3 regions of the Pedobacter sp. WC2423 genome follow, and region 3 is predicted to be linked to each of the others. Evidence: riboswitches for the same ligand, from Rfam matches in the RefSeq annotation. Region 3 holds a riboswitch; each other region holds the start of a gene.
What was found. Region 3 has a riboswitch for S-adenosylmethionine ahead of AB3G38_RS03720 (O-acetylhomoserine aminocarboxypropyltransferase/cysteine synthase family protein). Riboswitches for the same ligand answer to the same signal wherever they lie in the genome.
Positions count from the first base shown of each region.

Region 1: another riboswitch for S-adenosylmethionine. It lies ahead of metH (methionine synthase); the one in region 3 lies ahead of AB3G38_RS03720 (O-acetylhomoserine aminocarboxypropyltransferase/cysteine synthase family protein).
Region 2: another riboswitch for S-adenosylmethionine. It lies ahead of AB3G38_RS18945 (SusC/RagA family TonB-linked outer membrane protein); the one in region 3 lies ahead of AB3G38_RS03720 (O-acetylhomoserine aminocarboxypropyltransferase/cysteine synthase family protein).

Region 1 is NZ_CP162005.1:3,564,736-3,574,971, reverse strand. Features, by position in the region: gene thrC (threonine synthase) at 1-431, shown strand, start outside; gene AB3G38_RS14695 (META domain-containing protein) at 491-928, opposite strand; gene metF (methylenetetrahydrofolate reductase [NAD(P)H]) at 1,003-1,956, opposite strand; gene metH (methionine synthase) at 1,975-5,634, opposite strand; SAM riboswitch class I at 5,756-5,865, opposite strand; gene AB3G38_RS14680 (Bax inhibitor-1/YccA family protein) at 6,037-6,786, opposite strand; gene AB3G38_RS14675 (hypothetical protein) at 6,837-7,406, opposite strand; gene murQ (N-acetylmuramic acid 6-phosphate etherase) at 7,414-8,220, opposite strand; gene AB3G38_RS14665 (S41 family peptidase) at 8,411-10,018, shown strand; gene der (ribosome biogenesis GTPase Der) at 10,095-10,236, opposite strand, start outside.
Region 2 is NZ_CP162005.1:4,563,003-4,573,238, reverse strand. Features, by position in the region: gene AB3G38_RS18960 (DUF58 domain-containing protein) at 1-410, shown strand, start outside; gene AB3G38_RS18955 (GNAT family N-acetyltransferase) at 407-1,360, opposite strand; gene AB3G38_RS18950 (universal stress protein) at 1,541-2,473, shown strand; SAM riboswitch class I at 2,690-2,799, shown strand; gene AB3G38_RS18945 (SusC/RagA family TonB-linked outer membrane protein) at 2,934-6,101, shown strand; gene AB3G38_RS18940 (SusD/RagB family nutrient-binding outer membrane lipoprotein) at 6,107-7,540, shown strand; gene AB3G38_RS18935 (hypothetical protein) at 7,647-7,934, shown strand; gene AB3G38_RS18930 (ribonuclease domain-containing protein) at 7,873-8,055, shown strand; gene AB3G38_RS18925 (barstar family protein) at 8,060-8,509, shown strand; gene AB3G38_RS18920 (GH92 family glycosyl hydrolase) at 8,626-10,236, opposite strand, start outside.
Region 3 is NZ_CP162005.1:978,207-988,442, reverse strand. Features, by position in the region: gene AB3G38_RS03745 (menaquinone biosynthetic enzyme MqnA/MqnD family protein) at 1-262, opposite strand, end outside; gene AB3G38_RS03740 (histidine phosphatase family protein) at 265-879, opposite strand; gene mqnE (aminofutalosine synthase MqnE) at 879-2,072, opposite strand; gene AB3G38_RS03730 (lipocalin family protein) at 2,239-2,730, opposite strand; gene AB3G38_RS03725 (PLP-dependent aspartate aminotransferase family protein) at 2,794-3,909, shown strand; SAM riboswitch class I at 4,065-4,177, shown strand; gene AB3G38_RS03720 (O-acetylhomoserine aminocarboxypropyltransferase/cysteine synthase family protein) at 4,431-5,747, shown strand; gene metX (homoserine O-acetyltransferase) at 5,769-6,827, shown strand; gene AB3G38_RS03710 (homoserine dehydrogenase) at 6,828-8,069, shown strand; gene AB3G38_RS03705 (ribonuclease domain-containing protein) at 8,156-8,557, opposite strand; gene AB3G38_RS03700 (pyrimidine/purine nucleoside phosphorylase) at 8,698-9,009, opposite strand; gene AB3G38_RS03695 (HD domain-containing protein) at 9,106-9,984, shown strand; gene AB3G38_RS03690 (dihydrolipoamide acetyltransferase family protein) at 10,084-10,236, opposite strand, start outside.

The sequences.
Region 1 (10,236 bases), 2.6 Mb from region 3:
CTTCAGTACAGACTTATGCGAATGCAATGGATGTAGGTGCGCCAAGTAATTGGGTAAGGATTATGAACTTGTTTAATGATTCGCGTGAACAGGTGAAAGAACTTGTGAAGAGCTATCGTTATACGGATGAGCAGACTGTGGAGGCGATTGCTGATATTTACCAGCAGTTTAACTACGTGGCTTGCCCGCATACAGCTATTGCCTGGTTAGCGGTACAGGAATACCAGCAGCAACATGCTCCGTCCGAAGATACTTTTGTATTCCTTTCTACTGCACATCCTTGTAAGTTCCCGGATATATTTCCTGCTGAAATTGCGGCGCAGATCAATATTCCTGAGCAGGTGAATGCGCTGAGACAAAAAGAGAAAACAGCTACAGCGATGCCAGTAGATTTTGATGCTTTTAAAGCGTTTTTATTGACGGCTGGCTAGAGTTTATTGGAAGGAGTAAAAATAAAAGCCTGTTTAACTTGAATTAAACAGGCTTTATGTTATTTTATCTTTTTGAATCGCATAATAGCGATATCGCCCATCATAAAATTAAGTATCGTATCTCCTTTGACGGAGTATTTATTTACTTTTTTTAAGGTTTCAAAGAAAACAGATTCTCCTTCACCAGGGCAGGCCATTTTTGTAACTGCCATTGGTTCATTAAAGCTAATGGAGGTGTCGTCTGCATTCAATTTTCCCGAGAAAGAGTTACAGCTGCTGTTACCGCTTACCTTTTTGTCTGCCAGGTCAAAATTCAGGGTTGGTTTCCTGCCTGGATATAAACCATTGAAAGCAATCCTCGGGCCTGAGATATAATTCAGTTCCCATGTTCCTCCGAGCTTGGATAAATCTGAACTTGCTTCTACCGTATTCTTTAAGGCATTACAGGAAGTTAAAGTGCCAATAACTGTAAGTACCATCAATGTCGTCCTTCTCATATCGTTCTTTGTAGAGAACGAAATATACAAAGAATCTGCCAATTATTCCTCAGCAGCAGAATCTGACCTCCAGATTAGAAAACTGCGCGGGCAATTCTTTTTGTCGGTTCAGGGTTACTCATGGTATAAAAGTGAAGTACAGGAGCGCCGACTTTGATTAACTCTTTGCACTGCTGGATCATCCATTCTATTCCTACCTCTTTTACATCTTTCTCATTTTTACATTCCTGCACGGCTTCTGTCAGATCTTCTGGCAAATCGATATGGAATATTTTTGGTAAACTGATCAGTTGTTTAGAGGACGTAATTGGTTTAAGTCCGGGAATAATGGGGACATTTATCCCGTTTGATCTGCACTGGGCAACAAAATCACAGTATTTAGCATTATCAAAGAACATTTGGGTCACAATAAATTCTGCACCCATATCTACTTTTTGTTTCAGGTATTTAAAATCAGCCTTTAAGTTAGGGGCTTCAAAATGCTTTTCGGGATAACCTGCCACCCCAATACAGAAATCTGTCTGGAAAGCTGAATGATCTTCAAAAAGATATTTCCCATTGTTCATATCATTAACCTGGCCTAACAGATCAGTGGCATAAGCGTGGCCACCAGGAGTAGGAATAAAGGTTGAATCTGCGTGTCTTGCGTCTCCACGTAAAACCAATACATTATCAATACCTAAAAATTGAAGGTCAATCAGTGCATTTTCAGTTTCTTCTTTGGTAAAGCCACCACAAATTAAATGCGGAACAGCATCTACTTTGTATTTGTTCATGATCGCAGCACAAATGGCTACTGTACCCGGACGTTTACGGTAAGAAACTTTTTCCAGCAAGCCGTTGTCATGCTGTTTGTAGATATAATCTTCTCTATGATAGGTCACATCAATGAAGGGTGGATTAAATTCCATCAAAGGGTCTATGGCATCATAAATATCAGTAATGCTTTTTCCTTTAACTGGCGGCAGCAGCTCAAAAGAAAACAAGGTTTTACCCTTGGCGTTGGTAACGTGGTCGGTGATCTTCATTTAAGTTTTGTTGTGAGGTTAATAGGCTAAATTCGGACTAAGCCATCTTTCGGTATCTTCAAGTGACATGTTTTTTCTGACTGCATATTCTTCTACCTGATCTTTGGTGATTTTCCCAAGGCCGAAGTACCTGGATTGAGGGTGTGAGAAGTAAAAACCACTTACTGCTGCTGTTGGGTACATCGCGAAGCTTTCTGTGAGGCGAAGCCCTATTTTTTGTTCTGCGCCCAGTAGTTCAAATAGTGTTTCTTTTTCGGTGTGGTCCGGACAGGCAGGATAACCTGGTGCCGGACGGATACCTGCATATTCTTCCTTGATCAGATCTTCATTTGTTAACTGCTCGTCCTTTGCATAACCCCAGTAATCTTTACGGACTAATTCATGCAGGTGTTCTGCGAAGGCTTCAGCAAGCCTGTCTGCGAGTGCTTTTGCCATGATACTGTTGTAATCGTCATAGTTGGCTTCAAATTCAGCAACCATCTCATCACAGCCAATACCTGTAGTGACAGCGAAGCCACCAAAATAATCCTGAACGCCGTCTTCTTTTGTCGCAACGAAATCTGATAAAGCATAGTAAGGCTCTCCGGCAACTTTCTCTGCTTGCTGACGCAGGGTATGGATCGTTACTGGTTTGCCTGCTACATCTAATACAATATCATCGCCTTTGGCATGTGCCGGCCAGAAGCCAATCACTGCTTTTGCGGTCAGTAATTTCTCCTCAACGATCTTTTGTAACAATACACGGGCATCATCATATAATTTTCTGGCTTCTACGCCAACCGATTTATCGTTGAATATTTTTGGGTAACTGCCTCTTAATTCCCAGGTATGGAAAAAAGGAGTCCAGTCAATATAAGGGACAAGGGTTTCCAGTGGGTAATCTTCCAATGTTTTAGTCCCGGTAAATTTAGGTGCAGGCGCAACCAGGGCAGGGTCAATGGTAAATTTGTCTGTCCTTGCTTCTTCAATAGATTTGAAACGTTTATCGTTACGTTTGTTCAGATGCGCTTTGCGTGCTTTATCATATTCCTGTCTGATATTATCAATATAACCTCCTCGGGTCTCGGGATTCATCAGGGTACTGCATACGGTCACACTTCTGGAAGCATCAAGCACATGGATAGCGGGGCCTGAATAATTCGGCGCTATTTTTACCGCAGCATGGATTCTGGAAGTAGTGGCGCCACCTATCAGCAGGGGTACAGTAAAGCCTTCACGTTCCATCTCTTTGGCAAAGTGAACCATTTCATCCAGCGAAGGTGTGATCAGGCCGCTTAAACCGATAATATCTGCATTGATTTCTTTGGCTTTTTTAATGATCTCCTGTGCAGGGACCATTACCCCTAAGTCTACGATTTCAAAGTTATTACAGGCTAAAACTACCCCTACAATGTTTTTACCAATATCATGAACATCGCCTTTTACGGTAGCGAGTAAAATTTTTCCGGCCGAAGAACTTTGATCTCCATCGGGGTTGTCCAGTTTTTCCTGCTCAATGAATGGGAGCAGGTAAGCTACGGCTTTCTTCATGACCCTGGCAGATTTTACGACCTGTGGCAGGAACATCTTTCCGGCACCGAACAAATCCCCCACGATATTCATTCCGTCCATTAGCGGGCCTTCAATGACGTGGATAGGGCGATCGTATTGTTGCCTTGCTTCTTCTACATCGGCATCCAGGTATTCAATGATTCCTTTGACTAAAGAGTGGGAAAGACGGGACTCTACGGGTTCTTTTCTCCATTCTTCATCCTTAACAAGTTCTTTTCCTTTAGATTTTACGGTTTCTGCAAAGTCTACCAGACGCTCTGTCGCATCTTCCCGGCGGTTTAATAAAACATCTTCTACACGTTCCAGTAATTCGGCGGGGATGGCTTCATAAACTTCCAGCATCCCGGCATTCACAATTCCCATATCCAGTCCGGCCTTAATGGCGTGGAATAAAAAGGCAGAGTGCATGGCCTCACGTACGGTATTGTTTCCTCTGAAAGAGAAAGATATATTGGATACACCACCACTTACTTTCGCGTAGGGCAGGTTTTCTTTAATCCAGCGTGCTGCGTTGATAAAATCAACTGCATAGTTATTGTGTTCTTCTAAGCCAGTGGCTACGGTTAAGATATTCGGGTCAAAAATAATGTCTTCTGCCGGAAAGCCAATCTCATTTACCAGGATGTCGTAAGAACGTTTACAGATTTCTTTTCTGCGTTCAAAGTTATCCGCTTGTCCGTTTTCATCGAAGGCCATCACCACGATCGCTGCACCGTAATTCATAATCTTACGGGCACTTTCACGGAATTTGTCCTCTCCTTCTTTGAGTGAAATCGAGTTGACAATCCCTTTTCCCTGTAAACATTTTAAACCGTTTTCAATGACGCTCCATTTAGAGGAATCGACCATGATCGGCAGTTTGGAAATATCAGGTTCTGAAGCAATCAGGTTCAGGAATTTCGTCATTGCAGCTTCAGAGTCCAGCATTCCTTCATCCATGTTCACGTCAATGACCTGCGCACCACCTTCTACCTGTTGTCTGGCAACGGCAAGTGCAGCTTCGTAATCACCGCTTAAAATTAACCTGGAAAATTTTGGGGAGCCCGTGATATTGGTTCTTTCACCAATGTTGACAAACATGCTTTCGGGCGTAATGGTTACGGGTTCAAGTCCGCTCAGGCGAAGATATTTAGGTATTTCTGGTATTTGTCTTGGGGTAATATTTTTGGCTTTTGCGGCAATAGCTGCGATATGGTCTGGCGTGGTGCCACAACAACCACCCACAATATTCACAAAGCCGTGCTGAATGAAGTCTCCAACTAAAGTAGCTGTTTCATTAGGCATTTCATCATAAGCGCCAAATTCATTCGGTAAGCCTGCGTTAGGATATGCGGATACGTAACAGGGTGCTTTGGCAGCCAGTTCTTCAATATGGGGCCTCATGTCTTTTGCACCCAGTGCACAGTTGAAACCGATGCTGAGTGGGTTGGCATGAATGATTGAATTCAGGAAAGCTTCTACAGTTTGTCCGGACAGTGTTCTGCCTGATGCATCTGTAATGGTTCCGGAAATCATGATCTCAATTTTACGTCCTATAACTTCTTCGTATTTTTTGATTGCAAATATTGCTGCTTTCGCATTTAAAGTATCAAAAATTGTCTCAATTAATAACAGGTCAGATCCGCCGTCAACAAGACCCCTGATTTGTTCATAGTAAGCGTCAACGAGTTCATCAAAGGTTAAAGCCCGGTATCCAGGATCATTCACGTCTGGTGAGATAGACAAAGTACGGTTAGTAGGCCCTACAGCGCCTGCAACAAAACAAACGCGGTCTGGATTTGCAGCCATGAATTCAGTAACTGCTTCTTTGGCAATTTTAGCGCCTTCGAAACTCATTTCATAGTCCAGTTCTTCCATCTTATAATCCGCAAGAGAGATTCTTTGCGTACTAAAAGTATTGGTTTCAATGATATCTGTACCTGCTTTAAGGTATTCTGTATGTATAGCTTTGATGATATCAGGACGCGTAATATTCAGCAGGTCATTATTCCCTTTGACATCGCATGGGTGATTCGCAAAGCGCTCTCCTCTAAAGTCTTCTTCAGTCAGGATATAGCGCTGAATCATGGTGCCCATTGCCCCATCGATGATTAGTATTCGTTTTTTAAGCTCTTCTCTTATGCTCATTATCTGTGTTGTGGATAGCCGTTTGTCTGTATTCAAGCCACTAGTGCAATGCGATGTAGTATCTTAAAGACAGAAAATTTTATATAAAGGCCTAATCAGAAATCCAGTGTCGGATCGAATTAACTTATCTGTCAGGAACAGCCGGAACTGTTCGAGTAGAATGTAGCACCTTGTAAGCACAGGTTGCTAAGACTTCGTCGGGTCTAATCCCTCCGTCTTTCTTTATAAGCTTGGTACAAAAATGCAACAAAGAAAAATCATTTCCAAGCAAATAGAGTTTAAAGCATATAATATTGCAAAAATCAGGTAATTTGAATGGTGGTACGAAACAATGTTCTGCGGGGTCAAAAAAAAAGCCGGTCAGCTTTAAAACTGACCGGCTTCCTTTGTAAGGATGCTGACTTATTTTCTTCCTCCGAATATTCTCAATAAGAAGATGAAAATGTTCAGGAAGTCAAGGTATAATGACAAAGCGCCCATGATCGCTAATTTCTTAGTATCATCAACAGCCATAGTACCACCGTTTTCTTCGATACCTGCACCGATACGTTTTAGTTTCTGAACGTCATAAGCAGTTAATGCAGTGAAGATCGCTACACCAAAGAAGCTCATGATATAGTCAAAACCGGAACTTTTCAGGAACATGTTAATTACACTGGCAATCACCAGGCCTACTACACCAATCATTAAGATTGATCCGAATTTACTTAAATCCGTGTTGGTGGTATAACCTAATACAGCCATTAAACCAAATATTCCTGCCGCAGCAGCAAAACAAGCCACTACTGAACTTGTTGTATAAATCAATAAGATGAAACTCAGACTGACACCGGTCAATACTGAATACAGAATAAATACACCTAATAAAGCGCTGTATGATAACTTACTCAGCCCTGCACTCATCAAAAGTACCAGCCCTAGCGGAGCAAACATAGCAACATAACCTATCATAGACATTTTACCTGTTTCCTGATTGATCAGGTAGCTTAACATTTCTGGCGTATTTGCCATGTAAACTGCAGCCAGTGTTGATAAACTCAACGCTACAAACATCCATAAAAACACGTTGGCAAAGAATTTCTTTGCAACTGTTCCTGTCTGGTTTTCCACAAATACTGATTGTTGTGACCAATTATTATTGTTGTTATCCATGTTATTTTAAAATTTAATTAAATATACGAATCTATTTGTATCAGCAAAAGCTATGCCCCTAGTCTTTTTGTCAGAATTTCTTCAACTTTATGGAAGATTTGAAGGGGTTTTGCTGTTCTCCATGCCAAATCGTCAAGTTCACCACCAAAGTTGATATAGTAATCAATATTGCTGCTTCTGAATTCTTCAATCACATGCGGGTTGAAATTCAGTCCGGTGATCCAACCGTCTTCCACATCCTGAAACCATTCTTCGTAGTAACTGTCTTCTGAAGCATGGAAGTTAAGAACGTTTTCTCCGATAAGGATAAATTTATTGATGCCTTCATCGATCATCAGTTCCAGTATTTCTCTTTTCAGGAGCATAATGTCATTTCCTATCGCATCGTTCCATTCGCCGATAAATTCAATGATCGCATAATTATGTTCATAGTCTACAAACAGCACTTTAATATAAAGTGTATTGGAGCCAAAATCATCCCATTGCGGGTGAATCAGGAAATTGTACAGCTGTTTATCGAAATAAAACTCAGAGTATTCGGTGTTGTAAAATGGTGACCGGGGGTCTTCCGCGGCTATATAATCGTCACGCCAGCGGTAAAATGGTTCTATTTCGTGCATAATAATTTTATTTAGTACCGGCTTCCACAGCCTTTCTAACACTTCCGTAACGGATCAGCAGGTCTTCGGCTTTTTTATAGTCGATATGAAGTTCATTCATCACCATCTGTGTACCTCTGTCAACGAGTTTATGATTCGTTAATTGCATATCAACCATTCTGTTTCCTTTGACACGGCCTAATCTGATCATGACTGTTGTACTTAGCATATTCAGCACGAGTTTCTGTGCGGTACCGGATTTCATCCGGGTAGATCCTGTTAAAAATTCGGGGCCTACTACAACTTCAACCGGGAAATCACTGGCTTCAGCTACAGGGCCGCCTTCATTACAAATAATACAGCCGGTCAATATGCCGTTTTCTCTGGCTTTTTTCAGTCCACCAACTACGTAAGGGGTAGTTCCTGATGCGGCCAGACCAACCAGGCTGTCTTTCGCGTTGATGTTGAATTCCTGTAAGTCTGTCCAGGCCTGATTATCATCATCTTCTGCATTTTCTACGGCGCGTCTGATTGCTTTGTCCCCACCAGCAATAATTCCCACCACTTCATCAAAAGGAACGCCGAACGTTGGCGGACATTCTGAGGCATCAACTACACCCAGTCTGCCGCTTGTACCTGCGCCGATATAAAATAACCTTCCACCGTTTTTCATCCGCTCTGCTACAGCAGCAGCCAGTTTCCCGATTTGTGGAATCGCTTTTTCCACTGCAAGAGGAACTGTTTTATCTTCGTTATTTATACCTTTCAGAATGTCAAGTACTTCCATCTGATCAATATTAGTATACTTTGATTCTTGTTCGGTGATGCGTATCATTTTATCTTTTTTTGTTAAAATTCGTCAATTTCTTTTGAACAGGGAAATATGAATGCATTTCGGGCAGATTTTCAGCTGAATATTTATAAACAAATGAGTATTATAATAAAATCTTAAACAATTACAATTCTAATGGGGTTAGTAGCTTAATTAACAGCGTAATTTCATAACTTTGTGCAAACCTACTTCAGTGAAACCAACTACCCGTAAAAACCTGCTTGTCGCAATCACTTATTCTGTTACATTAATAGGTGGTATGTTCTTGGGTTATAAGTTTTTAAAGGATCAGGGGTTCACCTTTCAGCACAATGTTCAGTTTGCAGATAAAAATTCAAATAAAGTAGACGAAATTATCAATCTGATCAATAGAAATTATGTGGATGAGATTAATGCAGATACTTTAAGTCACCTTGAAATTGATAGTTTATTACACCAGCTGGATCCTCACAGTGTTTATCTTCCTCCGGTCAAAGCAAATGCACAAGCTGATATGCTGGAAGGTAATTTCCAGGGCATTGGTATTGAATATTATATTCTTAAAGATACACTGCTGGTAACCAATGTAATCAAAGATGGGCCGGCTGCACAGGCAGGGCTGAAACTGGGTGATAAAATCTTGAAAATTGATAGTTTGTTTGTCAGTGGTAAACATTTGACTAAAGATAAAATGATCGGAAAGATCAAGGGTAAAAGCGGAACTCCGGTTCAGCTGGTCGTACTGCATACCGGAGCTGCACATCCGGTGACGTTAACGATCAAAAGGGGGAGAGTGAGTGTGAGCAGTATTGATGCTGCCTATATGATCAATGCAGATGCCGGGTATATCCGGATCAGTGAGTTTGGCGCTAATACCGATAAAGATTTTGTAGAATCTGTAAAAGCACTAAAGTCTGCGGGAATGAAAAAACTGGTACTTGACCTGCGGGATAATGGCGGTGGTTATTTAACTGCGGCTACGGGGCTGGCCAATCAGATTCTTCCGGAAAATAAACTGATTGTTTATACCGAAGGGAAACATGAGCCGCGTACAGACTATATTGCAACCGGGGGAGGGGAATTTGAAAATGGAAAGCTTGCTGTGCTGATTAATGAAAATACAGCTTCTGCGAGTGAAATACTGGCGGGTGCTGTTCAGGATCTGGATAGGGGGGTGATCATTGGACGCCGTTCCTTTGGAAAAGGACTGGTACAGGAACAGTTTCCTTTTGGAGATGGTTCTGCACTGAATCTGACTATTGCAAGATATTATACCCCTTTAGGCCGCAGCATTCAGAAATCTTATAAAAAAGGGTATACAGCTTACCAGAATGAGATTGATGATCGCTATAATGATGGAGAGCTGACGGATAAACCTGTAGCTGCAAAAGATAGTTTAAGAAGAAACCTGGCTTTTACAACGGGTTCGGGAAAAAAAGTTTTTGCAGGTGGCGGTATTGAGCCGGATATTTATGTGAAAATGGACACGACCGGAATGAATAAGTTCTATGGGATGTTATTGACCAAAAAAGTGCTTTTCGATTATGTGTTCGACGTATTGGCAAACCGGTACAATGCCGCTTACCTGGAACAGAATTTAGCAACTTTCAGTATCAGTGATACAGATTATAAAGACTTTGTGAAGTTTATACAAAGCAAAAATATTGTGATTGATCCCAGGCAGCTTGCTGCGGCAAAGCCGGTTATTTATAGTGACCTGAAAGCTTTACTGTGTAAGTATCATTTAGGGGAAGCTGGTTATTATAAGGCTTTGAACTTAAATGACACTATGGTGAAGCAGGCGCTTTCAAGCATGCAATAAATAAGATTAAACCATTTTTTCAGGCATAAAAAAAGCGGTATTAAATCTAATACCGCTTGTTGATGATTTTCAGTTTCTATTTCTGTCTGAAGTAGATCTGGATTGGTGCTCCGCTAAAGTCGAAGTTCTCACGTAATTTATTCTCAATGAAACGTTTATACGGTTCTTTGATATATTGAGGAAGGTTACAGAAGAAAGCAAACATTGGTGAAGTTGCA
Region 2 (10,236 bases), 2.4 Mb from region 3:
AAGTCTTGTACAAAGAAAAAACACAGTATCTGGAAAGCAATATTGAAGCGCTGCACCTGGCTATCCGCAGTGTAATCAAACAGCGTAGTCTGATTCTCTTTTTCACAAATTTTGAAAGCATGTCTGCATTACACAGACAGCTTCCCTTTTTAAAACATATCGCTAAATTTCATTTGCTGATGATTGTCTTTTTCGAAAATACAGCCGTCAAATCAATGAGTGATCTGCCTGCCCGGGATGTGGAAGGCATTTACATTAAAACTATCGCAGAGAAGTTTGTCTACGAAAAGCGGCTTATGGTCAAAGAATTGGCAAAACATGGTATTCTCAGTATCCTGACTTCACCAGAAAATTTAACGGTCAATGTGGTTAACCGTTATCTGGCTATCAAAGCACAACAGAAAATCTAGCTTAAAACAAGTTCCATTTGAATATTACAGCGTTCATATGGAGTGATCCGGCCAGCTACTTTCACAAAACCTAACTTATGGTACAGGTTAATAGCCGGTTTCAGAATCGTATTGCTTTCCAGGTATATTTTCTGAGCGCCCAGTTCTTTTGCTTTCTGAGTGATTGCATTTCCCAGTAACCAGCCAATACTTTTTCCCTGTACAGCCGGAGATACCGCCATTTTAGCCAGCTCGTAATCATAGTCCGGATCATTCATCTTGATTAATGCGCAGACACCTGCGGGCTCACCCTGATACAGCGCAACCAGTATATAGCCTCCTTTGTCTAAAATATAACCCTGCGGATCATCAAGTGCATTATAATCTGCCTGCTCCATTTTGAACCATTTGGAGATCCATTGTTCGTTGAGTGCTCTGAAGGCCTGCTGATATTCCGGCACATAGTTCACAATAGTAACTTCTTTACTTTCCCGCTCTTTTTTAATTTCCTGCACACGGCGTAAAAGTGTTTTCTGTCCTAATAAAAACTCCCACTCTTCCATGGCTTTCCATAAATCGTTTCTGGACTGTGCTGCTATATCTGCTACCGCCTTATCCAGATCAGCATACTGATTTTGTATTTTTACAGTGATCTCTTCTCCTTTTGGGGAGAGGCTGACCATATTCCTTCTACCGTCGGTTTCATCTTTTTTCTCGTCAACCAAACCTTTTTTTGCCATCTCTCCAATAATTTTACTGACTGAAGGATGGGAATGACCAATTTCTTTAGCGATCGCAGTAATGGTCATCGCTTCTCCCTGTGAAAGCACATAGAAAACCGGAAACCACTTGGGTTGCATATCGATACCATAGCACTGATAAATCTGAGCGGCATCTTCTGTAATCTTTTCTGTCAGCATCCTCAGCCTGCTTCCTATTGCTTTTTTACCTACCTGATTAAAAAACTCCATTGTATATACTTATTTACGTAACTGATTACGTAAATGTAACAAGTATTTTTATAATTTAAAAGACAAGCAGTGAAAACTCGTAATTCTGATGATGAATGTCATCCGATAAGATGATGGAGATCACAGGTAAACAGCCTGTTTATCACCACTTTTACTTTAGTAAACTCAAATACGACTCCTATGAAAAAGATAACCGTACTAACCGATTTTTCCGCCAGTGCAGAAAATGCTGCACGTTATGCTGTACGTCTTGCACAACATCTTCAGGCAAATCTTACCCTATATAATTCCTTTTTAGTACCCATGGCCGAACCTTTAGGTGGACAGGTTTACTGGTCAATGGAAGATTACAATATTTTACAAAAAGACAGTGAAGAAAAGTTGCGTACACTGGGCGCCAGGTTAGCAGAAGAACTCTCTACGCTTCCGGTTAATGCCTTCAGACCTGTTATAGACTTCAAATGCCAGGAAGGGCCTCTATACCGGCATATTCATAGATTATCTTCAGACAGGGACCTGATGTTATTAGTGATGGGCACACACCGGAAAGGTTTGGGTTCTTTGATTATGGGTAACCATATGCGCGAAATTATAGGTGCTGTATCCCTGCCTGTACTGATCGTACCAGAAAACCAAAGCTTTAAAAAGCTGGACAAGCTTGTTTTCGCAACAGATATGGAGGATAGTGATCTGGATATTATTCAGGCACTGACAGCATTCGCAAAACCATCTCACGCAGAAATTACATTAGCCCATATACAGCATCCGGATACCTCAGAAGCCGATACTAAAAAATTAGTCACCAACTTTCTGGAAGATGTAGCCAATAAAATAAATTACCCCAAAATTTATTACCGGGCAGTGGAACATACGCCTGTTAAAACAGGTTTAAAATGGCTGGCAGAAAATGTGACCTGTAATTTGTTCGTGATGGTACATCGCCATAAAACTTTTCTGGAGCAGCTTTTCAATTTAAGCAATACACAAAAGATGGCAGCAAATACTAATTTACCACTACTTATTTTCCCTTGTGCAGAAAATGCGGAGCCTGGACTGAACTCAAGCCTGGAATCTGGTTACCAGGAAAATATAATCGCTGCTGCACTCAGTTAGCCTGACATAAAAAAAAGATATAGCATAAACAAATTTCCAATTCTAAATCAAAAGGCCATTCTTTAACCAGAGAATGGCCTTTTTCAGGTAATTTACCTTTTCAAAACAGCAACCAATTGTCTGCCAAATCTCAAAATATCCTACTAATAAAATATATACTATAGATTTAGTAGTTTATTTATATATTTGCCCGACAATTAGCTGTTCATTGATTTCTACTTATCAAGAAAGACCGAGGGAAAGGCCCTATGAAGTCTTAGCAACCTATACACCCCAGATTGTAAAAGGTGCTAACTCCTATCCACTTTAAGCGGAAAAGATAAGTGACAGATATACCTATAAAATAAATCGGTTGCTGTCATCTATTCCCTTAATTATTCCTGATAAATAGCGCTGTTCAAAGGACACCATATGTAATAAATTGAATTAAATACACCAATTATATAACTAGACCATTAATATGTATAAAACTTACAAATACTTATTCGGGATCCTGCTATCCTTTATAATCGTACAGACTGCTGCGGCACAAACCGCTAAAATTACCGGAGTGGTCACCGAGAAATCTAACGGCCAACCTGTCCCTGGCGTAAGCATCTCCGTTAAAGGCACAAATACGGGTACGCAAACTGATGGAAATGGTAAGTTCTCCATCATCGCTAAACCAAATGATATCTTAAAAATCATATCTATTGGTTATGCGACTCAGGAAATCAAAGTAACTTCAACAAATCCGGTAACTGTTCAGCTGGATGAATCTTCTAATGAATTAAGCGAAGTCGTAGTAACGGCTTTGAATATCCCTAAAGAGAAAAAATCATTAGGTTATTCGGTACAGGAGTTAAAATCAAAAGATATCTCCGAAGCAAAAGAAACCAACTTGCTGAATTCTATATCAGGTAAGGTAGCTGGTGTACAGATCACCAACAGCCAGGGAGATATGGGTTCTTCCAGGATTATTATCCGTGGAGAAACTTCTATTTCAGGAAACAATCAACCCCTGTTCGTAATCGATGGAGTACCGGTAGACAATTCACAAAATTTAGGTTCAGGTGGCTCGCGGGATTTTGCGAATACGATTTCTGATATCAATTCGGAAGATATTGAATCGATGAGTGTGCTGAAAGGCCCTAACGCCGCCGCGCTTTACGGTTCCCGTGCTGCGGCCGGTGTAGTATTGATTACCACGAAAAAAGGTAAAAACTCTCCGGGTTTAGGAATCAGTGTAAACTCCAATGCTACCTTTTCTACTTTGTTAACCATTCCATCTTATCAGAATTCATTCGGACAAGGTGCCAACGGTCAGTTCAGCTATGTAGATGGTAAAGGCGGAGGTCTGAATGATGGCGTTGATGAAAGCTGGGGCCCAAGATTGGACGGTCGTTTAATCCCACAATTTAATTCTAACGGAGTACCCGTGCCTTTTATCGCACATCCAAATAATGTGCGTGACTTCTTTAATACAGGTTACACTTTGAATAATGGAATTGCAATTTCAGGTTCAGGAGATAAATATGATTTACGTTTCTCTTATAATAACCTGGATCAGAAAGGTGTTATTCCGAACTCTTCTCAGTCAAAAAACTCATTCTTACTAAATACTACTTATAAAATAACACCAAAGCTGACTTTTAATGCCTCAGCTAATTATGTAAACACGAGTGCAAACCTGCCAGGTTCAGGTGGAAAAAGAGCAAGCAGCACCATGTTGCAGTTCACCTGGTTTGGCCGTCAGGTTGATGTAGATCAATTAAAGACCTACAAAGATGCGAATGGAAAAGATATCAACTGGAACAATAGCTATTACAGTAATCCATATTTTGTTGCCTACGAAAATACGGTAGGTCAGGTTCGTAACAGACTGATCGGAAGTGCAGAATTAAACTACAAAATAATAGATGGTTTATCTGCGAACTTCAGAACGGGTAATGATTATTATAATGACCGCAGAAAGATCAGAATCGCTTATGGAACAAATGGTACCCCATTTGGTTCGTATGAAGAAGACGCTTATACTTTCAACGAGAACAACACGGAAGCAAGACTGGATTTCACTAAAAAGTTAAATGCTGATTTCAACCTTGATCTCTTATTAGGTGGAAATATAAGAACGACTACTTTTGAGAGCAATGACCAGAAAGCTCCTAAACTGGCCGTTAATAACCTCTACACGCTTAGTAATTCACGCGATCCGCTTATCTCTTCTAACATCTATAGTAAACAAAGGGTATACAGTACATTTGGTTCTGCTCAACTGGGATTCAGAAATTATGCTTATTTGAATCTTACAGCCAGAAATGACTGGTCATCAACTTTGCCTTCTCAAAACCGCTCTTATTTCTATCCTTCGGTCAATGCGAGTTTAATCCTTACAGAAGCATTTGACATCAAAGGTGACGTACTGAACTTTGCCAAACTTCGTGGTGGATGGTCGCAGGTGGGTAAGGATGCTTCCCCTTATCAATTGATTAATAATTATTCTTTCACTGCCCCATTTGATAGTAATCCACAACAAAACCTGAGTGAGGTAGATTTGAATCCAAACCTGAAACCAGAAACAACCAAGTCTACGGAAGCAGGTTTTGAAGTTGGGTTGTTCAAAAACAGAGTTCGTGTTGATTTCAGTGTATACAATACCAACAGTATCAACCAGATCTTAAGTCTGGATGTCAGCCCGACTACGGGTTTCTTAAAAAAACTGGTAAATGGGGGTACAATTAACAATAAAGGACTTGAAGCGCAATTGGGGGTAACACCTGTCAAAACAAAAAACTTTACCTGGGATATCACTGTGAATTATTCAAAGAACCGCAGTAAAGTAAAAGATCTTTACCAGGGCGTACAAAGTTATCAGCTGGGAGTTGACGGGTCAGTGCAGATTCTGGCCGCGGTAGGACAACCTTATGGTACAATTTTCGGGACTGCTTATGACAGGAATGCTGCCGGAGATATTATTGTTGGTGCAGACGGAACACCACAGGCAAGTCCTTCTAAAAAAAGCCTTGGAAAATATACTCCAGACTGGTTAGGCGGGATCACCAATAGTTTCACTTACAAAAGAATTAATTTAAGCGTATTGGTTGATGCACATGTTGGCGGTAAAATTTACTCAGGAACCAATGCGACCGGAACTTATACAGGCGTACTGGCTTCTACCCTTCCGGGCCGTGGTACTGAAAACGGCGGGCTGAGTTATTATAAGAATGCTGCTGGTAAAGCTATACAAATTACGCCTGGTGGTGCTGCTCCGGCAGGTGCAACACTATATGATGATGGTATGATCTTCAAAGGTTCTTTAGCAGATGGTTCTCAGAACAATACCATCATTCCGGCGAGTCAGTATTATAAATCTTTGAACAACATCGATGAAGCATCTGTTTACAGTGCTACCTATATCAAACTTAGAGAAATCAAATTAGGTTATACTTTACCTGATCAATGGATAAAATCTATTGGTTTGCAAAGTGCAACGATCTCAGCAGTTGGCAGAAACTTATTCATCCTGCATAAAAATGTACCTAATATAGATCCTGAGTCTGCGTTTAACACAGGTAATGGTCAAGGTCTCGAAGATCTTGGATTGCCAACTGTCCGTACTATCGGTTTCAATCTTAATTTCAAATTCTAATTTCCATGAAAACAAAATATATACCTCTTTTACTGTCTGGCTTATTACTGATCACTGCTGCTTCCTGCAAGAAAGACCTGACAGACACAAACGTAGATCCCAATGCCTCACAGAATGCACAACCTGAATTCCTGTTAACGGCTGCAATTAAAAATACAGCCGACACTTATTGGGGCACAACCAATAATATGAATTCAAGTTTGCTGTTTGTACAGCACTGGGCAAAAATTCAATATACAGATCCGGACAGATATATTTTCAGTAATACAGCTTTCCAGGATTTATGGACAACAGGTTACCGCCAGGGAATTGTAAACCTGAACCAGTTAATTAAGCTGGCAGATGCGCAAGGAAATACCAACTACAAAGGTGTTGCATTGGTCTTAAGATCGTGGATATTCGCATTGGAAACAGATGCTTATGGTGATGTCCCTTATTCACAAGCTGGTGATATCACTCAATTCCTGACGCCAAAATATGATGCGCAAAGAGACGTATACCTGGGTATATTAAATGATTTGAAAGCTGCACAAGCGAGTTTAGATCCTGCTGGAAAAGCAATCACAGGTGACGTTATTTATGCAAATTCAATTGCTAACTGGAAAAAATTCGCCAACTCTCTGCGTTTAAGAATTGCTTTGCGTATTGCAGACCGCGAGCCGGCATTAGCTAAACAGGTAATTGCCGACATACAAACAGAAGGCGGAACTTATATCAGCTCGAATGCAGAAAATGCACAATTGAATTATAAAGCTTCTCCAAATCAAAATCCAATCAGCAATCTGTTTGATACCCGCGATGATTACCGGATCAGCAAAACAATAGTAGATCAGTTAACTGCTTTAAGCGATCCCCGTCTGCCTGTATATGCAAGCAAAGCAGTAAAGACACAACTTTATACTGGTGTACCTAATGGATTGCTTACAGGTGATGCTGCGGCGCTTGGTTTAACAAGTACTTCAAAGCCTGGTGCTTATTTTATTGCACCAACTGCTCCTGCTGTAATTATCAGTTATGCAGAAATATTATTTGATCGTGCAGAAGCTGCTGCCAGAGGTTTTACAGCAGAGAATGCAGCTGCACTTTATAGTCAGGCAGTAGAGGCTTCTTTAGTACAATATGGTATTTCGGCAACGGACATTGCCACTTATAAAGCAAGAGCAGATGTGCAGTATGATGCTTCAAATTATAAAAAGTCAATTGGAAACCAGAAATGGATTGCCTTATTCGGTCAGGGACTGGAAGCTTTCGCAGAATGGAGAAGACTGGATTATCCCATATTGACTCCTGCTGCTGCGGGTGCATTGAATGGTAAGATACCAGTCAGATTTATTTATCCGGGTAACGAGCAGTCCTTAAATCCTGATGGTTATAAAGCGGCAGTGGCACACCAGGGAACAGATGCTTTAACTACAAAACTTTGGTTTGATGTAAATTAAGTATCACATTTATAAATGTTTTATTGGGATCATCATTTTATTAATTCTTCAGAATCTTATAAATTTATCATATAAATCACTGATATTTAAGGAGACCGTTTAAATCATGAGAATTCTATTTGCCTTAATTACCTGTTGTCTCCTGCTTTTTTCCTGCAAAGGATCTCATGCGGTAACAGATCAGAACACCACCCAACAGGAGAAAACTGCTCTTGATAGTTCATCATCAACTGATACAGATTTTGAAGAGAATGTGAAGGTAGCGGGTATTCCGCAAAAGGCTTATACTGTTGCTGCTTATGTAGCTAAAAACAACAAAGCTCCACAAGGTTATGCTGGCGGAACAGTTTTTAAAAACCGGGAAGGATTATTACCTCAGGGGGGTAGCTTATAAGGAATATGATGTAAACCCCAAAGTCAAAGGGCAGAACAGAGGGGCGGAACGAATTATAATCGGAGCAGATGGCACCCGCTATTATACCGGAGATCATTATAAAACATTTACAAAATTTTAAAGACATGAACGGATATTGCCTCTTTGAAGCTGGAAAAGAAAAGGATTTGATTAAAGACAACACACGTATCGTCAATATAAATGGACGTGAAATTGTTACTGTGGATGAATTTATTCACGAATTAGCCAGACAGCTTGACTTTCCTTATTATTATAGCAGCAGCCTGGATTCACTGGAAGAATTACTGAATGATTTAAGCTGGCTGAAAGAAACTAAGTTTGCTATTGTAGTCCGCAATTATCCCTTTTTCTTATGTGAGGAAAAGAACCTGGCCAGAAAAACCAATTTACTGGGATTGCTGAATGATGTAGCCGAGCAATGGGACAATGTACCTAACTATCCGGGAGAAGAAGACTTCAGAAATAAAGCTGACTTTAATATCTATATAGAAAAAGGAACTGTTGCAGCTGCTGAACTGGAGAAACTGAACATCAGCTATAACGAGGTAAAATAATCAGTTATAAATATCATTTAATTAAAAAGGCGACCCTGAATGGACTGCCCCCAAAAAGTTAGACACTTTCTGGGGGCAGTCCATTCAGGGTCGCCTTTTTTAGGTGCATATAAAGCTTATTCACCTCCGGCAGATTCAGGCCGGTCCTCCAGCTTTACTCCCCAGGTAGCAGAAGGCTGATCGCCCATGTATAAGGTGAGCTCCCCTCCTTCAACAATAGCTGCATGCAAGAGATAATTTTTAGTATAAGGCTTGCCATTTAAAACAGCCTTCTGGATATATTTATTTTTTGGACTGTTGCCAATCACTTTAAGTTCAAATTTCTTTGCTCCCGGAAGGGTAATGACCGCATGATCTACCAGTGGAGAACCAAATACATATGCCCCGTTAGCTGGATTGACAGGATAAAACCCTAAAGCCGAGAATACATACCATGATGACATCTGTCCGAGATCTTCATTACCACAAAGACCATCAGGCTTAGCGGTATATAATGAATCTGTGATCTGGCGTACTACCTGCGCAGTTCTCCAAGGCTTACCAGCATAAGCATACATATAGGGTGTATGGTGATTAGGTTCGTTCCCTTGTGCATACTGACCGATTAAACCACTGATATCCGGAGAACCACCTGCTTCTACAACAGAACTGATACTGAACAAAGAATCAAGTTTTCTGGTAAAACCAGCTTCGCCACCAAATAAGTGAATCAAACCTTCAGGATCTTGTGGAACTAGCCAGGTATACTGCCAGGCATTTCCTTCGGTATAATCATCTTCACGATGTTTAGAAGCTACAGGATCAAAAGGTTTACGCCAGCTGCCATTTGCAAGTTTACCACGCATAAATCCGACCTGCGGATCAAAATATTCCGCATATAACTTAGCTCTTTTGCTGAAATATAAATAATCTTCTTCTTTATGCATTGCTTTTGCCATACGGGCAATACACCAGTCATCAATCGCATATTCCAGCCCTTTTGCAACAGCTTCGTTTACTTTATCAGCAGGAATATATTTCAATTTTTGTGCATATTCTATCCCGTCTTCTTTTTGCATTGCAGAATGTCTGATCGCCTGGTAAGCAAGCTCCACATCATATTTTCTGTAACCTTTCAAATAAGCGTCCACAATAATCGGCACAGCGTGGTATCCAATCATCGTATTCGTTTCATTCCCCATTAAGTGCCATACAGGCAATTTGCCCTGTTGTTTATATATAGCCAGGAATGAACTGATAATGTCAGATACTTTATCCGGATGGATAATCGTATACAAAGGATGAAAAGCACGATAGGTATCCCACAGTGAAAACGTGGTATAGTTATCAAATCCGGGCTTATGATAAACTTTCTTATCTGTGCCGCGGTAATCGCCATTTGCATCATTAAATAAGGTTGGGGCAATCATCGTATGATACAAAGCAGTATAAAAAACCTTTTTAGTTTCTTTACTTCCTTCGATCTGAATTTTTGCCAGTTCTTTATTCCATGTGGCATCGGCCGATGCCACTACTTTAGCGAAATCCCACGCTGGAATCTCGGCAGTTATATTAGCCAGTGCATTTTCATAACTAACCGGAGAAATACCTACTTTCATTTGCAGGACATTTTTCGCAATAGCTTTAAAATTCAACACGGCTTTCATCTTTCTGCCTTTTCCTTCGATACCTTTAGTTACCTGCGTGCTATCGTAAAGCGACATACTGCTTAAAGGTTGTGATAATTT
Region 3 (10,236 bases):
CATTGCTGAATATAAATACAGAATTTACAGCACCTACAGATCCGATACAATAATCAGAGATAATATTTGCATCCGGTACATGCGGAATTGCTGCGACCGGAATCAAACCCACATCAACAGTACCATCAATTAACTTGGCGGCGCAATCTGAAGGAATATCTAAACTTAAATCTATTTGGTTTAATACATCGGAATGATTGATTCCGTAAATAAAAGGCTTGGTATTGGTATAGGCAACAGCAGAAATTCTGATCTTATTCAATTTTATACGTTTAAATGGTCGGTATTGTTTTGGGTGAGCACTGTGAAGGTATCACCCGTTAAATCAAGTCTGTAAAGACCTGTGTTCTGATGCGGAAAATCATACATTTCGGAAAGCGGCTTGTTCGTTAACAAACACATTAACAACCGCAGGGAACGTCCATGCATACAAACCAGTATCAGCTTTTCAGCGGTTCTGGATTTGATGACTTCCACGATCTCTTTTAATCTTATCGCTACATCAGCCGGGCTTTCGCCACCGGTAAAATGCGCATCATAATCTCCTGCCTGCCACTTTTCAGTGATATCTTTAAAAGCGCCGATCACCAGCTCACTGGTATGCTGCCCTTCAAACTCTCCCCAGGCAAGCTCGTCCAGTTCCGTATGTTTCTCCCAGGGAAGCCCCGCATCAATAAACTGCTGAACAGTTTGTTGTGTACGTTTAAGTACAGAAGTATAAACCTTATCAAAAGGGATGTCTTTGTATAACTTATAAAATGCAGCAGCCTGAGCTCTTCCGGTAGCATTTAAATCGCTATCTATCCCTCTGCCCTGTATAATTCCTTGTTTGTTCAAATCCGTCTCGCCATGGCGGATGATATATATTTCCTTATCCATTAATTAATAACCGGGAGCTTATAATACTGAGGCTTAACATCTTCCTCAAAAACAAAATCTGTATAATCTGTAACTACATTATAAAAGGTATCTCTTTCTATTGGCTGGCGGTTTACCTGTTTAATCAGGTTAGCCAGTTCACGCGTACTCATTCCGGGTGTCTGCTCTTCAGCGCCTGCCATTGAATAAATTTTTGTGGTATCATCCAGTGTACCATCAATATCATCCACACCAAAGTTTAAAGATAGCTGGGCAGTCTGACGGCTGATCATTGCCCAGTAAGCTTTGATATGATCAAAGTTATCAAGGTAGATACGGGCAATCGCATAATTCCTTAAATCTTCTACCACAGAAACCTCAGGAACATGTTCCATCTGGTTATTCTGATTTCTGAACTTCAGTGGAATAAATGCCTGGAAACCACCCGTTTTATCCTGTAACTGGCGTAAACGCTCCATATGGTCAACTCTGTGCTTAAACTCCTCAATATGACCATATAACATAGTCGCATTCGTTTTTAAACCCAGTTTATGTGCCTGTTCATGGATATCAAGCCACTGTTCAGCCGTACATTTATCATTCGCAATCTTTTCTCTTACTTCCGGATGAAAAATTTCTGCTCCCCCCCCTGGCATTGAATCCAGTCCGGCCTCTTTGAAATATTTTAATCCATCATAATGGCTGAGTTTTGCTTTTTTGAAGATATAATAACACTCAACCGGCGTTAATGCTTTAATGTGTAATGACGGACGATGAGCCTTCACACTTCTAAAGAAATCCGCATAAAATTCCAGATTTTGCTTTGGTACTACCCCACCCGTAACATGCACTTCCGTTACTGGTTCATTATCATATTTCTTCAGGATATCCATCATCCCGTCAACACTCATTTCCCAACCATCTTCCTTATTCTTAATTAAACGCGAATAAGAACAAAAATTGCAGGTATAGATACAAACATTAGTAGGTTCGATATGAAAATTCCGGTTGAAGTAAGTCTTGTCCCCATGCTTTTGTTCCCTTATATAATTAGCTAAAACACCTAAAAAACCTAGTTCAGCATGTTCATATAAATAAACACCTTCATCGAAAGTTATCCTTTCTTTTTGCTGAACTTTTAGTGCTATCCCTCTCAGTTCCTGAGATAAATCAGCATTGTCCAATATAAAAGTAAGCTTTGCAGTCGTATCCATCTTTGATTGAATTATACGTCAAAAGTAAGATAAAATCGACATAACAAGGCGTAACCATACTTTTAAGCTGTCAGCCTTATGTAAAAGCTAGAAGAAGCAGCATAAAAAAAGCTGCCTCTTTTTTAAAAAAGGCAGCTCAAAAAGGTATTAAAGTCTGATAGAAGATTTATTTCATCGCTTTGGTAAAGTTCAGGATAATATAAGCCGGATTTTTTCCGTAATCTACAGGTGATTTTAAGACCAGACGATCACCTGTTGCCTCCGAAAGGATTAATCTATAGCCTTCAGTTACGTTTTTAGCTTTGTCACCCTCATATAATTTCTTGAACTGGAAAGTTTGATCTGCGGTACTTACTGACCAGAAAATAGTTTGCGTTTTTGTTGGGCAATCAGCAGTTCCAGGAAGTAAATAAGATCCGTTTCCACTGTTTGTTAATTTCCAAGTACTACCAATAAAACATTTATAGGAAGCTTCGTTAAAAAGAGATTTTACATTCATCGCAGGTACACCATCAAAAGTAACATCATTCAGTACCCAGGTTCCAGATACATTTCCTCTTTTTAAACTCGCACCAGCAGTTGCACCTTTTGGTGAACAACCCTGTAAAACCATTAACGAACTACATAAAATGGCTGCTATAACTAATATTCTTTTCATATCTTGTATTTTCGAAAACAGCTTACACAAATCCTGCCAAAAAAAAACGAAAACCTAAATTCTATGCAGACTGAAACCATTGCTATACACGCCGGAAATTTAACTCGCAGTATCACAGGGGATGTAACCCCTCCTATTAGCCTTTCCACCACATTTTTCAGAGATGAAGAAGGTGGCTATCCTGGTGGACATATGTATAGCCGTGTCAGCAATCCCAACCGTTCTGCACTGGAAAAAGTAATGGCTGATCTGGAAAAAGGTGCAGATGCATGTGCTTTTTCTTCTGGAAATACAGCTGGAATGACCCTTTTTCAGGCCTTACCTCCTGGCAGCCATATCATTGCCCCCGACGACATGTACTGGGGATTTAAAAAACAATTACAATCTATCTTTGAAGGTATCCTGACCATAGATTTTATTGACCTGACTACCACATCCACGCTGGAGAATTATATTAAAAGCAATACAGTGATGATATGGATAGAAACCCCTTCAAATCCCTTATTAAAAATTACGGATCTGGAGCTTATTGCGGCCATCGCTAAAAAACATCAGCTCATTCTTGCCTGTGACAGTACATTTGCCTCACCATGTTTTCAAAACCCCATTCTACTGGGCGCGGATATTGTGATGCACTCCTCTACTAAGTATATCGGAGGTCACAGTGATGTATTAGGCGGTGTTCTGATCACGGCCACTAAAAATGAATTTTGGGATAAAATCAGGAATATCCAGCAGATCGGAGGCGCAGTGCCATCCCCCTTTGATTGTTTTCTATTACTAAGAAGTATCAAAACATTACCTTACAGAATGCGCGGACACGCAGAGAATGGTATGGCACTGGCAAAATACCTTGCTGAACATCCAAAAGTTGAAACCGTCTATTATCCCGGGCTGCCTTCACATCCTCAACATGAGATCGCGAAAAAACAAATGAGTGCTTTTGGCGGCATGTTATCTATATTAATTAAAGGTGATGCTGCAAATGCAAAAAGAATAGTGAACAAAGTGAAACTATTTGCGCAGGCTACAAGTCTTGGTGGCGTAGAAAGCCTGATTGAACACAGAGCATCTGTAGAAGGCCCTGACACCAAAACACCACAGAATTTAATTCGGATATCAGTTGGACTTGAGCATATCAATGACCTGATTGCCGATCTGGAGCAGGCTTTAGCTTAAATAAAGCCATTAAACAGATTCAAATACCCAATTTAAATAACTAGAAAACAGAATATTAATTATTTTTCAGAATATTATTTTGGAAGTTTACACAAATACGCTACATTTGTAATTATATAGCGAAAGCTATTCAAGTCAACCCGCAATCTGGGTTTGATTTATAAAGAAGTGGCGAGAGACAGGCTCCGTGACCCACTGGCAACCCTCCCAAATGGAGAAGGTGCCAATTCCTGACCAGTTTGCATAGTGCTTTCTGGAAAGATAAATTAAGACAAAATGAAAACTAACCACCAACCATCGCAATCAGGCGACTCCGTTTCTTACACGATCAAGTATCTGCAAGCCCTTGCATGTATGTGTTGTTGCATCGGCTAAAAACAATCTTCCACGTAAAATTAGTATGAGTTCAACCGGAAGGCCTCTTTTCAGAGGTATGCAATCCCATATACGGATTTTGCAATCATCTCAAATACCGTATGACGCTATAAAAATCCATTTTATCATTTTAAATCAGCGAAATCATGTCAGCAAATTATAGATTCGAAACACTACAACTTCATGCAGGTCAGGAAATTGACCCAACAACAGGTTCAAGAGCAGTACCTATTTATCAAACTACTTCCTATGGATTTAAAAGTGCCGAACACGGTGCAAATCTATTTGCATTAAAAGAATTCGGTAATATTTATACCCGCTTAATGAACCCAACTACAGACGTTTTTGAAAAACGTGTAGCTGCACTTGAAGGTGGTGTTGCGGGACTTGCAGTTGCCTCAGGACAGGCAGCTCAGTTTATTGCCTTAAACAATATCCTGGAAGCCGGTGATAACTTTGTTTCCTCTCCTCACCTGTATGGAGGCAGCTATAATCAATTTAAAGTTGCTTTTAAACGCTTGGGTATAGAAGTAAGATTTGCTGAAACAGATGACACACAAGATTTCGAAGCTAAAATCGATAAAAACACCAAAGCAATTTATCTGGAAAGTATTGGCAATCCATCATTCAGTATCCCTGATTTCGAAAAACTTTCTCTGATTGCTCAAAAATATGACCTGCCTTTAATTGTAGACAATACATTTGGTGCTGCTGGATATTTATTCAAACCACTTGAACATGGTGCTCACATTGTGGTACAATCTGCCACCAAATGGATTGGCGGGCATGGAACAAGTATTGGCGGTGTTATTATAGATGGTGGAAACTATAACTGGGGAAATGGTAAATTCAAACAGTTCACCTCCCCTTCTGAAGGTTACCATGGCCTGGTCTTTAATGACGTATTTGGAATTGGAAGTGACTTTGGAAATATCCAGTTTATTATCCGTGCAAGAGTAGAAGGCTTAAGAGATTTCGGCCCTGCAATTTCACCTTTCAATTCATTTCTTTTAATCCAGGGACTGGAAACTTTATCACTACGCGTTCAAAGACATGTTGACAATGCATTGGCACTGGCAACCTGGCTGGAAAACCACGAAGCCGTAAGTAAAGTGTTTTATCCTGGACTGGAGAGCAGCCCTTATCATCAAAATGCCAAGAAATACCTGAAAAATGGATTTGGTGCTGTTCTTTCATTTGAACTGCATGGCGGTAAAGAACAAGCCGTACAGTTTGTAAATGAACTGCAACTGGTTAGTCATCTCGCTAACGTAGGTGATGCAAAAACACTGATTATACAACCTTCAGCAACAACACATCAACAATTAAGCGACGCTGAACAAGCAGCAGCAGGAATTACACCTCAATTGCTAAGAGTATCTGTCGGAATTGAACATATTGATGATATCAAAGCAGATTTCGAACAAGCATTTGAAAAGTTGTCTTCAGGAAAATCGCTTTAAGTTTAAAACAGATAGAATAAAATGTCGTCAACACACCTATATACTTACCCAAAGCAATTTAAACTGGAGAACGGAAAAGAATTGCGTGGGGTACAAATTAGCTATCAGACTTTTGGAAAGCTAAATGCCAGCAAAGACAATGTGATCTGGGCATGTCACGCATTAACCGCCAATGCAGATGTTCTGGATTGGTGGAAAGGGCTTTTTGGAGAGAATAACCTATTTAATCCAGAAGAGCATTTTATCATTTGCGCAACCGTTATTGGTTCACATTATGGAAGTACAAACCCATTAAGCATTAACCCGGTAACGGGAAACCCCTATTACTTATCATTTCCTGATTTTACCATCAGAGATCTGGTACACGGGCATCAACTGCTTGCCGGACACCTGGGAATTCAGAAGATCCGCGTATTAATCGGCGGGTCTTTAGGTGGCCAGCAGGCCAGTGAATGGGCAATCATGGAAAGCAGCAAAATAGAGAATCTGATTCTCGTAGCCACCAATGCTTATCATTCTCCCTGGGGCATAGCTTTCAATGAAAGTCAGCGTCTGGCCATCAGTACTGACCGTAGTTTTTATGCACAACAACCAGATGGCGGAATGAAAGGCTTAAAAGCAGCAAGAAGTATCGCCCTGCTTTCTTACCGGACTTATGAAGCTTATAATGCAACACAACTGGAAAGTGTCAATGAAAAAACTGACGGCTTCCGGGCTGCCTCTTACCAGAATTACCAGGGAGAAAAGCTTTGCAAAAGATACAATGCATATAGCTATTGGTACCTAAGTAAAGCGATGGATAGCCACAATGTAGGCAGAGGAAGGAAAAGCGTTATTGATGCCTTAAAAGCTATCAAGTCCAACACACTGGTGATCGGAATTGAAAATGACTTCCTTTTTCCTTTAGTAGAACAGGAGTATTTAGCCAAACATATTCCGGCGGCAGAATTTCACAGCATCAATTCGGCTTATGGCCATGATGGATTCTTAATTGAAACAGACATACTAACTAATATAATCGGCAATTTCCTCAAAGAAAGTGTCCATAAAAAAATTGTTAAACTGCATAAAACAGCGTAAATGAGTAAGAGACTTAAAATTGGAATATTCGGTTTTGGAGTTGTCGGACAGGGACTCCATGACATCATCCGTGGCCAGGATTTAAACTTGGAAATTATTAAAATAGCCATCAAAAATCCGGATAAGAAACGTAGTCTGGATGCCGGACTATTTACTACTGATCATGATGAGATTTTAAATAATCCGGAAATTAATACGATTGTAGAACTAATAGATGATGCAGACGCTGCGTTTGCCATTGCAAAAAAAGCACTGACCAGTGGAAAACATGTAGTCTCTGCCAATAAAAAAATGATTGCCAACCATTTAGCAGAACTCGTAGAATTACAAGCTAAATATGGTGCCTCTTTACTTTATGAAGGTGCAGTATGTGGTAGTATTCCAATCATCAGAAACCTGGAAGAGTATTATGACAATGAATTACTGCATGGAATAAGCGGGATTTTTAATGGTTCATCGAACTATATTTTATCTAAAATATTCAACGAAAACATGCCATATGATGTCGCTTTGAAACAAGCACAGGAGCTTGGTTTTGCAGAGACTGATCCGATTATGGATGTTGGCGGCTATGATCCGAAGTTTAAACTGGCTATTGCAACTGCCCATGCTTACGGTTTATTTATTGATCCCGATAAAATTCTGAATGTTGGTATCCAGAATTTATCAGAGCAGGATATCCAGTACGCAAGAGAAAAGAATTACAAAATTAAACTCGTACCTACCGCTCGTAAAATCAGCACCAAACAAGTCGTAACTTATGTATTGCCTAAGTTTGTGAAATCTGATGATTTCTTATATAACGTAGAAAATGAATACAACGGAGTTACAGTACAAGCTGCTTTTGCAGACAAGCAATTCTTTTTTGGAAAAGGTGCTGGCGGACATCCAACAGGTGCAGCAGTTTTATCTGATATTGCAGCATTAAGATATGGCTACAGATATGAGTACAAAAAGTTTCATCAGCAAAATGGACTGATTCATACCGATAATGTAAATATCGAAGTTTACCTGAGATATACCCATGAATATACCGTTGAAAAGCTGAAGATTGAAAACATTGTAGAACGGTTTTCAAGAAATGACTTTAAATATGTGATTGGTAGTGTAAGCTTGAAATCTCTGTTAGCGAATAAAGATTTGCTCGTACAGAAAGATGTTTTCATAGCACATACCGGAAGGTTTACCTACACAGATAAGCAGATCGAGGTGATTGCCGGAGAAGAAGCTCTTGTTCACTAAATCCATACAGAAACGCTCAGGAGTTAACCAACAAAAAAGCCTTTCAGTTAAATTCTGAAAGGCTTTTTTGTTTATGTTTTCACTTATTAAAACGAGGTAAATGAAGCATAGTGATCTCCTGTATAATACCGGCTGCCATCGTTACCAAGAACGATACGCTCTGCTCCTCTGTTCTGTCCGCTCACTTTTGGGTTTACATCATACTCTTTGTAAGCTACCCCTTGTGGCAATAAACCTTCACGGTTCTGGAATACTGTTCCTCCAACATATCCCTGAGGTGCCTTTCCATTTTTAGCTACATAATCAGCAACCGTATAAGCTTTTTGCGGAACTGCGGCTGCTGCTTGTTGAGTCGTTTGGCCTGCAATACTAACCGTTGTTGCTTGCAGCGTGTTTACTAAAGCTAATGAAGAATTGCTGTCTTTCGTGAAAGACGAAAACAGCAAACCAAAGGTTAGCAGTGCGAATAAAATTTTAAAGTTTTTCATAGATCTTTTTTTAATGGTTATTTATTAATGAATAGATAAACTAAAGATCAGTGATTTAAGTTAAATTTTCACACGTTAAGCAAAACTTAATGCATTGTTCATCCTAAGCAAACATAGCCGTTAGCTATTACAACTAAAGATTATCCGTAATAACACAAATAAGCCACATCCTGGTCACAGCTAACCTCAAATGAAGAGCCCGCAACAACATCAAATTCCTCCTGCGCATTGTAAACCTGATATTCATCAGCTAACTTCACTTTCATACTACCTGAGATCACGATCATCTTTTCTGGCGAAGAAGTTGAAAAAACATAAGTTCCTTTCTTCATCACTCCCAGTGTAGCTTTACCTTTCTCAGTTTCCAGTCCAAGACTTTGAACTTTGCCTTCAAAATAAACATTGTGGGCCACTGTTTCATTTACAATAGCGTTATTAATCGGATTACTCATAGTTTTATGGGGGTTTAGGTTATTCAAATATATTGACTATACCCACATTTACGTAAATTACAAGCAGATATTTTGAAGATAACAGCAGATATTTTAATGAATATAATAACAGACAATTTATACGGCAAATTCAGCGTTTCTCCCCTTATTCATGAATTAATTAATTCCAGGCCTTTCCAAAGGCTTAAAGGAATACACCAGGGCGGTGGAATATTTTTGGTTAACCCAAAACTAACCTTGACCAGGCATGAACACTCTATCGGAGTTATGTTACTGATTAAACTACTCGGAGGAACTGAAACAGAACAAGCAGCAGGGCTACTTCATGATATTTCACATACCGCATTTTCTCACGTTATTGACTATGTATTTGAACATGCCGGGGAAGATTACCACGAAGAAATCTTTCAGAGAATTTTGAATAACTCTGAGATTCCGGAGATATTAAGCAAACACGGATACAGACTTTCACACTTGACAGCTCAAAACTTTAATATACTGGAGCAACCCCTGCCCAATCTTTGTGCAGACCGGATTGATTATGCTTTGAGAGATCTGTTTTATGCCGGCTTTATTACTAAAGAAGAAGTTAAAAACTTTATTTCAGCAATCTCCATTCACGAAGGAAGAATCATGGTCAGCTCCATAGCGCAGGCACAATGGTTTAAAAGCAAATTTGAAATCCTGAACAAGGACTATTTCGCCAAAAAAGAACACCTTTACGCCAATGAGAAATTAACAGAAATAATTAAGCATTTACTCAATGAAAACGTAATCACGCCAACGGACTTTGAAACAGATGATGCACAGCTGCTGAAGCAAATTGAAAATACTGTTGCCGGAAAGCAACGTATTGAAGAAATTAAAAAATTCAAAGATTTTGAAGCATACACACCCGGTTTCAGCTTAAAAAACCGCATAGTAGATCCGGAGCTTTACATTAGCGGAGTGTATTCCAGGTTAAGTCAGGTCTGATATCAAGTGGGTTGAGTGAAATCTGATATTAAATATAAACAAAAGGGGTATCCAGTTCACCAGATACCCCTTTGCTATAATTATATCCCTGTTCAGGAATTAAATTTCTCTGTTGATATCCCAGTTCTCCAGGTAATCTGCCACTCGGCGTACAAAAGTACCACCAAGCGCACCATTAACCACCCTGTGGTCATAAGACAACGAAAGGAACATGATATGGCGGATTGCAATTACATCCCCGTATTCAGTCTC